2 regions of the Actinoplanes sp. NPDC049118 genome follow, and region 1 is predicted to be linked to the other one. Evidence: riboswitches for the same ligand, from Rfam matches in the RefSeq annotation. Region 1 holds a riboswitch; the other holds the start of a gene.
What was found. A riboswitch is a leader RNA that binds a small molecule or an ion and turns the genes downstream of it on or off. The one in region 1 is predicted to bind S-adenosylmethionine.
Positions count from the first base shown of each region.

Region 2: it holds a riboswitch for S-adenosylmethionine, as region 1 does, so the genes downstream of both, AB0B58_RS00855 (aminotransferase class V-fold PLP-dependent enzyme) here and thrC (threonine synthase) in region 1, are expected to answer to the same signal.

Region 1 covers NZ_JBEZDY010000005.1:199,908-204,315, reverse strand. Annotated here, with positions in the region: gene AB0B58_RS09960 (DUF3263 domain-containing protein) at 1-171, opposite strand, end outside; gene AB0B58_RS09955 (ABC transporter permease subunit) at 213-1,223, opposite strand; gene AB0B58_RS09950 (ATP-binding cassette domain-containing protein) at 1,220-2,212, opposite strand; SAM riboswitch class I at 2,522-2,659, shown strand; gene thrC (threonine synthase) at 2,672-3,952, shown strand; gene AB0B58_RS09940 (hypothetical protein) at 4,095-4,408, opposite strand, start outside.
Region 2 covers NZ_JBEZDY010000001.1:196,479-200,886, forward strand. Annotated here, with positions in the region: gene AB0B58_RS00850 (DinB family protein) at 1-491, opposite strand, end outside; gene AB0B58_RS00855 (aminotransferase class V-fold PLP-dependent enzyme) at 537-1,817, opposite strand; SAM riboswitch class IV at 1,851-1,967, opposite strand; gene AB0B58_RS00860 (carbonic anhydrase) at 2,013-2,504, opposite strand; gene AB0B58_RS00865 (redoxin domain-containing protein) at 2,646-3,278, shown strand; gene AB0B58_RS00870 (MarR family transcriptional regulator) at 3,298-3,783, shown strand; gene AB0B58_RS00875 (MFS transporter) at 3,780-4,408, shown strand, end outside.

The DNA.
Region 1 (4,408 bases):
CTCACGCTCGGAGAGTGCGGGTGCCGGGGTGGTCTCGGTCCCGGCATCGGCGTCGCGGGGCGCCGGGATCTGCTCGTTGAGTTCGGCGTCGGGCTGCATGGCGCTCCTGGGCGGTGGGAGAGCACGCACAGATGTACGAAGGGGATCGCCAGCATAGTGGCAGCCGCCGATCCCCGCCGTCCGAGTGTGTGCCTGACCCAGCAGAAACTACCTTAGGTAATGTCTCTGCTACGCATAGTCCACATCGCCGCCCCCACAACGAGGACGAGCAGGGCCGCCAGCGCCCCGCCGGCCATCGGCCAGGTGATCGACATCGTGTTCGGCTCGCAGCCCTGGGTGCTCGAGTAGTTGCAGGACTCCCAGTCGGTCACCACCACCGACTTGTCCATCCAGGCCGTGGTCCAGACCGGCACCAGGTACGCCTCGACGTACGGCACCTTCGCCAGGGCCAGCACGGTGCCGAGCCCGAACTGGAACACGATGATGGCGCCGATCGCCGCGCCGAGCGCCATCGCCGTGTGCCGGCCGATGGAGGCGAGCCCGAAACCGACCGCGCCCGCGACCAGCACCAGTACCAGCCCGCGTACCTCCATGAGCACGAAGGACTGCCACGCGCCGGGTGTCATCGAGTCCAGCGTTCCGCGCAGGCTCGCGATCAGCGCGAAGGCCCCGGTCCAGGCCGCCGACACCAGCACGGTCAGCGCGGCCAGGCCCGTCAGCAGGGCGCCGAGCTTAGTGTTCAGCACCTGCAGCCGCCGCGGCCGCCAGAGCAGCAGGTTCATCATGCCGCCGCTGCTCCACTCGGCGCCGACATAGCTCGCGCCGACCAGGAATGCCATCACCGCCAGCAGCGCCGACAGCGCCACGACCATCGTGCCGAACTGCTCCCGGAAGTCGAAGGTCGGCGGCATGTACCACTCGGCCCGGTAGTCCTCCCTGGTCGGCTGGTACAACTCGGCGCAGCTGGGCGGGTAGTTCGCCGCCTCCGTCGTGCCCTGTGCGGCCGCGCAGCGCGTCCGCTCCTCGGCGGCCGACCTCAGCGCGAGCTGGTAGTCCTGGTCGGCCTGTACCTGGGCCGCCGCCCGCAGCTCCGGCGTGGTCGGCTTGTTCGTGACGAACATGCCCGCCGTGATCGCGGCCAGCACGATCAGGGTGCCGAGGACGGCCCAACGGGTGAAGCGGCGCTTGGCGAGCCGCCGGGTCTCCGCCGCATACAGGCTCACAGCCCCCACCCGCCGTTCGGCATCGGCGCCGCGAGCGCGGACTGGTCGACCTGGCGGTGCATGCCCTCGACCGGCGCGGTGCCGGTGAGATCGAGGAACACGCTCTCCAGGTCGGCTGGGACCGGCGCCAGCTCGCTGACGAAGAAGCCGCGGGAGGCGAGCGCCCGGGTGATCGTGCTCGGCTGGGCGACGTTGCTGACCATGAGGTGATCGGCCTCGACGACCACGTGCGCGCCGATCTCCCGCAACGCGCCCGCGGAGGAGGTGAGGTCGCCGATCGACTCGACGCGGACCCGCACCGAAGCGGACTGGTGCCGGGCGAGCACGTCGGCGACGCCGCCGGCGGTCACCCGCCGCCCGGCCGAGATGATCGTGACGGAGTCGCAGATCAGCTGGACCTCGCCGAGGATGTGGCTGGAGAGCAGCACGGTCATCCCGGAGGCCGCCAGGTTGCCCATGAGCGTGCGCATCTCCCGGATGCCGCCCGGGTCCAGGCCGTTCGCGGGCTCGTCCAGTATCAGCAGCCTCGGGTTCTTGAGCAGCGCGGACGCGACCGCGAGGCGCTGCTTCATGCCCAGCGAGTAGGTCTTGACCCGGTCCTTCGAGCGGTCGCGCAGGCCGACGAGTTCGAGCACCTCGCCGACCCGGTGCCGGTCGACGCCGCCCGCGTCGGCCAGCAGGGAGAGGGTGTCCCGCGCGGAGAAGTTGCCGAAGAACTGCGGGCTCTCCACGATCGCGCCGACGAGGCCGGCCACCTCGGGCAGCGCCTGCGGCACCTCGCGGCCGAGCAACGACATCCGGCCGCCGTTCGGCTTGATCAGCCCCAGCAGCGTGCGCAGCGTGGTGGTCTTGCCGGAGCCGTTGGGCCCGAGGAAGCCGTGCACCTGCCCCGCCTCCACGACCATGTCGAAGCCGTCGAGGGCTCTGCGCACCCCCTTGCGGGTGCGATAGGTCTTCCGCAGACCCTGTATTTCCAGGACGGCGCTCACGCCGCACCTCCCGCGCATTGTGGAGTGACGTGCGTCACCCTATGCGCAGGTCGCCAGAAACTCACGGTCTCCGATGCACCGGCCGTGGCCCACCGGGGGAGCGGTGGGCCACGGCCCGCTCCGACTCAGGCGCGGCCGCTGCCGGCGGTCACCGTTGCGACCTGGGTGCAGGGTAGGGAACCGGCCTCGGAGAATGCGCTGAATCAATCGACCGTCATTAATCGAGCGGGAAGGACGTCGCTCACACCTCGGGACGGTCGGCTCCGATTTCGCCGCCCGCGTCGTAAGGTGTCGGTAACACAACTGAATACCTCATCCAGAGGGGCTGAGGGAACGGCCCGATGACGCCCCGGCAACCACCGCGCTTGTCTCGATGACGAGGCCGCGCGCGGCAGGTGCTAATTCCGTCCCCATGAGCGTCCGACGACGCCCGGGGAAAGATGAGAGGAAGGCCTCATTATGACGTCGGCCGTCGACGCCCCAAGCAAGTCCATCAGCCCCGCCCGTGCCCTCGTCTGCCGTGGCTGCGGTGCCGAATTCCCGCTCGCCGCGCAGCACGCCTGTTACGAGTGTTTCGGCCCGCTCGAGGTCGCCTACGACGCCGCCGCGCTCGCCGCGGTCACCCGGGAGCAGATCGAGGCCGGGCCGCAGAACATCTGGCGCTACGCCGCCCTGCTGCCCAGCGGGCAGGACCCCGCCGGCCGGGTCACCCTCGACCCCGGCCTGACCCCGCTGGTCAGCGCGCCCGCGCTGGCCGCCGAGATCGGGCTGCGGGCGCCGCTCTGGGTCAAGGACGACTCCGCCAACCCGACGCACTCCTTCAAGGACCGGGTCGTCTCCGTCGCGCTCACCGCCGCCCGCGAGCTGGGCTTCACCCGGTTCGCCTGCGCGTCGACCGGCAACCTGGCCAACTCCGTCGCGGCGCACGCCGCCCGCGCCGGGGTTCCCTCGATCGTCTTCATCCCCGGCGATCTCGAGCAGGGCAAGGTCATCACCACCGCCGTCTACGGCGGCGACCTGGTCGCCATCGACGGCTCCTACGACGACGTCAACCGGCTGTGCGGCGAGCTCGTCGAGACCGACGAGTTCGAGGACACCGCCTTCGTCAACGTCAACGTTCGGCCGTTCTACGCCGAGGGTTCGAAGACTCTGGGTTACGAGGTCGCCGAGCAGCTCGGCTGGCGCATCCCCGCACAGGTGATCGTGCCGATGGCCAGCGGCGAGCTGCTCACCAAGATTGACAAGGCCTTCACCGAGCTCGTGGAGATCGGCCTGGTCGAGGCGCCCGAGGGTGGCTGGACCGTCTTCGGTGCACAGTCGGCCGGCTGCAACCCCATCGCCACGGCGCTGCACAACGGCACCGACCAGATCATCCCGGTGAAGCCGACCGGCATCGCGAAGTCGCTGAACATCGGTGACCCGGCCGCCGGCGCGTACGCGATCGAGGCCGTGACCCGCACCGGAGGCTGGATGGACTACGCCGACGACGACGAGATCCGCGACGCCATCCAGCTGCTCGCCCGCACCACCGGCGTCTTCGCCGAGACCGCCGGCGGTGTCACCGTCGCGGTGCTCAGGAAGCTCATCGCGAGCGGCCGGCTCGACCCGGACAAGGAGACCGTCGTCTACAACACCGGCGAGGGCCTCAAGACGCTGGACGCCGTCGCCGGGCAGGTCGGCCCGACCCACCGGATCAAACCGTCGCTGCGCGGTGCCCGGGACGCCGGCCTCCTGGGCTGACGGAGAGTAGTCGAACATCTGCCCAACGTTGAGAATTCCTTCCCCTGAGGACTTGCGCGGGGATCTCAGGCTCGGCAGGATGCTCTACGCGGGAGGACGTGACGCCGTACGTGGCCCCACCTTTGAGCTTGGCGACAATCTCCTAGGGGCCCAACGACCCAGTGCCGGAGGCGCTGTGCGTGCGTCCTCCCGACCAAATTCTCTTCACGGCGCGCTGCAGGACCGGCCTTAGCGGCGCCTCCCGGTAACCGCCGCGCTCCAGGCCCGCATGCCGCTCGAACGCATTGCGCGCACCGTACGTGCCGGTCATCGCCCACGAGTAGCCGCAGGACGCCCAGTACGCGGGCCAGAACAGCGGGCCGAGCACGGCGTATTGCCCGGCGTGCCGGCTCTCGTGGGCGAGCAGGCCGGACCGGCTCTCGTGCAGCAGCCACTCGGCCGTGCGCCTCGTGATGA
Region 2 (4,408 bases), on a different contig from region 1:
ATGCCGGCCTCGCCGTCGATCAGTTCGCGGACCACGTCGGCGTGCCCGGCGTGCCGGGACGTCTCGACGATCATGTGAACCATGATCTTGTGCAGGGTGGCCGTGGCGCGCTCCTCCGGCCACCACGGGACGCGCCCCGTCGTGTCCAGCGTCAGCGCCTCGATGGTGGCGTCCGAGTGCGCCCAGACCCGCTTGTAGAGGTCGATGACGTCGGCGCGGGACTCGTCCGCGGTGGCCCACATGTCGGCGTTCGGCTCGGCGTCGTCGTCCAGCCAGGGCAGCGGCTGCGGGAACGGGCGGCCGAACGTGTCGCCCAGGTAGCCGGCCTCGATGCTGGCCACGTGCTTGACCACGCCGAGCAGGTTGGTGGCCGTCGGCACGAGCGGCCGCCGCACGTCGTACTCGGAGAGCCCGTCCAGCTTCCACAGTAGAGCCTCGCGGGTGGCCCGCAGGTAGTGGTGGAGATCCGCCTTCTGATCAATGTCAGTCATGCGAGCCAGCATGCCAGCAGTCTCCCGGGTGGGCGGGCCCGGTACTCACCGGCCGGTGCGCGCGCCGACCAGCTGCCGGCCCGCGCCGACGGAGGTCAACGCGCCGAGGGCGCCGACGAACCGGTCGATGTCCGCGCCGGTGGTGCCCAGCCCGAAGCTCACCCGCAGCAGCGCCGCGGTCGAGGCGTCACAGGTGGCCACGCCGGCGGCGCCGGTGAGGCGGCGGGTGAGCGGGTGCGCGCAGAACTGACCGGCCCGGACCCCGATGCCGTGGTCGTCGGCGAGCCGGTCGGCCACCGCGGCGGCGTCGTTGCCGGGCAGCGCGAGCGACACGATGCCCACCCGGGGCTGCGCGGGGCCGAAGAGGCTGACCTCGGCGGCGCCGGGAACCCCGGTCAGGCCGCCGCGCAGCCGGGCCAGCAGGTCCTGCTCCCGATCGTGCAGCGCGGCCCGGTCGGCCCGGGTCAGCGCCGCGCAGACCGCCGCCAGGGAGACCGCGCCGAGCAGGTTCGGCGTGCCGCCCTCGTGCCGGGCGGGCCCGGTGGACCAGGTGACGTCGCCGGCGGCGCCGACGGACGCGCTGGCGCCGCCGCCGCGCAGGTAGGGCGCCGCCGCGTCCAGCCAGTCGGCGCGGCCCGCCAGCACGCCCGCGCCGAAGGGCGCGTAGAGCTTGTGCCCGGACAGCGCCAGGTAGTCGGCGCCGAGCTCGGCTAGGTCGACGGGGGAGTGCGGCGCGAGCTGCGCGGCATCGACGACGACGCGGGCGCCGTACCGGTGTGCGAGGTCGGCCAGGCGCCGGACCGGCCAGATCTCGCCCGTCACGTTGCTCGCGCCGGTGACGGCGAGCAGGGCCGGACCGCGCAGCGAACGCAACGCCCGCTCCAGGGTCTCGACGGCGGCGTCCGGGCTCGACGGCGTCGCCAGCCGCAGCGGCGCCGGCCAGGGCAGCAGGTTCGCGTGGTGCTCGCCGTCGAAGACGATCGTGGTGACGTCCGCCGGCAGGCAGCGGGCGAGCAGGTTCAGCGCGTCGGTGGTGTTCCGGGTGAACACCACCGTGTCGCCCGGTCGCGCACCGACGAAGCCGGCGATGACGTCGCGGGCGCGCTCGTACTCCTGCGTCGACCTCCGGGAGCGGATGCCGGCGCCGCGGTGGACGCTGCCGTACCAGGGCAGCAGGCCCTCGACCGCCTCGGCCGCGGCGCGGACGCACGGGGCCGACGCGGCGTAGTCGAGGTGGGCGAACGGGACGGTGTCCCCGCCCGGCAGCCGTACGGTGAGTCCGGCGCCGACGACATCGAGGTCGGTGCGCTGCGGCAACAGGGACATGGTGAGCCTCCGCGAGGTCGGGGACCCCGCCGGGGCCCGCGCTTGCCCGCGTCGTTGTCGACGCCGGCCCGGTCCTCACCCGGAGCACCCCATCGCGAACACAAGGGTTGCCGGCCAGCAAGCCGGGGCTTCGCGCTGGCACTCATGACCAGTCGGCACCGTATCAGCATCGGCCGGGCCGGGCTCGGGGAGGGCTCAGTGGACCTCGCGCAGCTTGCCGGTCTCGACCTCGTAGACGAAGCCCCGCACCGAGTCCTTCACCGGGATGAACGGGTCCTCGAGCACCCGGCGCAGCGACTGCCGCACGTCGTCGTCGAGGTCCGCGAAGGCCTCGACGGCCCACGGCGGCTTGATGCCGACCTCGTGGCGGATGCTCTCCTTGAAGTCGTCGTCGGTGAAGGTCAGCATCCCGCAGTCGGTGTGGTGGATCAGGACGATCTCGGTGGTGCCGAGCAGGCGCTGGCTGATCGCCAGGCTGCGCAGCTGGTCGGCGGTGATGACGCCGCCCGCGTTGCGGATCACGTGCGCGTCACCCTCGGAGAGCCCGAGCAGCCCGTACGGGTTGAGCCGGGCGTCCATGCAGGCGACGACGGCGACGTGCCGGGCGGGCGGCAGGGGCAGCGAGCCCTTGTCGAAGTCGGCGGCGTAACGCTCGGCGTTGGCCAGCAGCTCGTCGGTGATACTCATGGGCCTCAGCTCCTGTGGCAGGCGGACGTGCGCAGAAACGCATACTATCCCCGTCTGCCGAATAGGATATCGAACCATTCCCTGATCATTGTTTACCCGGGCGCCACAATGCCTATCAATTTGATAGGTATGGTGGCGCACATGACGACAGCACCGGTGCGCCTGCGGAGCGCGGAGGAGACCGCCTTCCGGCGCCAGCTCGCCAAGGACGCCGTCTGGAGCCGGATGGTCGCTCCCGGCGGCCGCGTCCCGGCCATGCCCCTGATCGAGGTGGACCTCGGCCCGATCCACCTGGACCGGTTGCTGCAGACCGGGCCGCTCGTGCTGGTCTTCTTCTCCTGTGCGGAATCGGCGTCCGTCGACGCCGTGCTCGCCGGCTACCAGCGCACCCTGCTGCCGGCCTGCACCGACGCGGGCGCCCACCTGGTCGCGGTGAGCCCGCAGCGGGTGGGGCTGCTTGCCCCGGCCAAACACCGGCACGACCTCGGCTACCTGGTGGCCTCGGACCCCCGGCACGCCCTCATCGACGCCTTCCGGATCGGCTACCAGAGCCCGGAGGCGGGCGCGACGCTGGGCACCGGCCGGTCGGTACTGCCGTACCCGGCGGTGGTGGTGGCGGACCGCACGGGAACGGTCTGCTACGTCAGCATCCGTCCGGAGGCTGCGCCGCCGACCCCGGCCGCACGGGTCATCGCGGCCCTCGATCGACTGAGGCCGCCGCGGTCCCGCCGCCCGGCCGCGCCGCATCCTAAGGGCCCGCCGGAATTTATATAAGCACTGTTATATTGGCGGGGTGACCGAACCGGACCTGCTCGACAGCAGCTACTACGGCGACCTGTTCCGGCTGCTCGCCGAGATGGACTCCGACATCGCCGGCCTCTACGCCGAGGCCGGCATCGAGGGCGTCCGGACCCGTTTCGTCGGGCCGCTCATCGACCTCGGCCGGCGCGGGCCGCTGACCATCCAGGAGCTCGCCGACGCCCGCAAGGTGACCCATTCGGCGATGAGCCAGACCGCGGCCGCGATGCGCAAGGCCGGGCTGGTGGAGCGCGCCGACGACACCGACGGGCGCACCCGCCGGGTGCGGCTCACCGGGCGGGCCCGGGAACTGGTGCCGTTCCTGAGTGCCGAGTGGCGCGCCACCGAGGCGACCGTCCGCGCGCTCGACGCCGAACTGGAGTATCCGCTCATGCGGGTGGTCGCCGACCTGCGCGGCGCGCTCGCCGCCCGCCCGTTCGCGGAACGCCTGCGTGACCACCTCGCCGAGCAACTGCCGTGAGCGCCGCCGGCACCCTGGTCGACCTGCGGCCACTGCGGGAGAACCCCGTCTTCCGCCGGCTCTGGCTCGGCACGACCGCGTCCGGGCTCGGCGGTCAGCTGGGCGCGTTCGCCGTCGTCTACTACGTCTGGGAACGCACCCACAATCCCGCCATGGTCGGCCTGGCCGGCCTGGTCACCGCCGTACCGCTGATCGTGCTCGCCCTCGCCGGCAGCGCGTTCGCGGACCACGTCGACCGGCGCCGGCTGGCGCTCGGATGCGCGTACGGGCAGGTCGCGGTCAGCCTGGCCATGGCCGGGGTAGCCGCGACGGACGCCGGAGGCGTGCCGCTCATGCTGGCGCTCGCCGGCCTCGGCTCGGCGCTCGCGGCGCTCGGCGCGCCCGCCCGGCACACGTTCGTCCCGGCGCTGCTCGCCGGCGAGCGGCTCGCCGCCGGCCTCGCCCTCAACCACCTGTCGTTCCAGCTGGCGATGCTGCTCGGCCCGGCGGCGGCCGGCCTGGTCACCGCCCGCTGGGGTACGGCCTGGTGCTTCGCCATCGACGCGGCGACCTTCGGCTTCGCCCTGATCGGCATCGCCGGGCTGCCCCGCGGCGTGCCGGGCGCCGGCGGCCGCCCCGGCGCGGC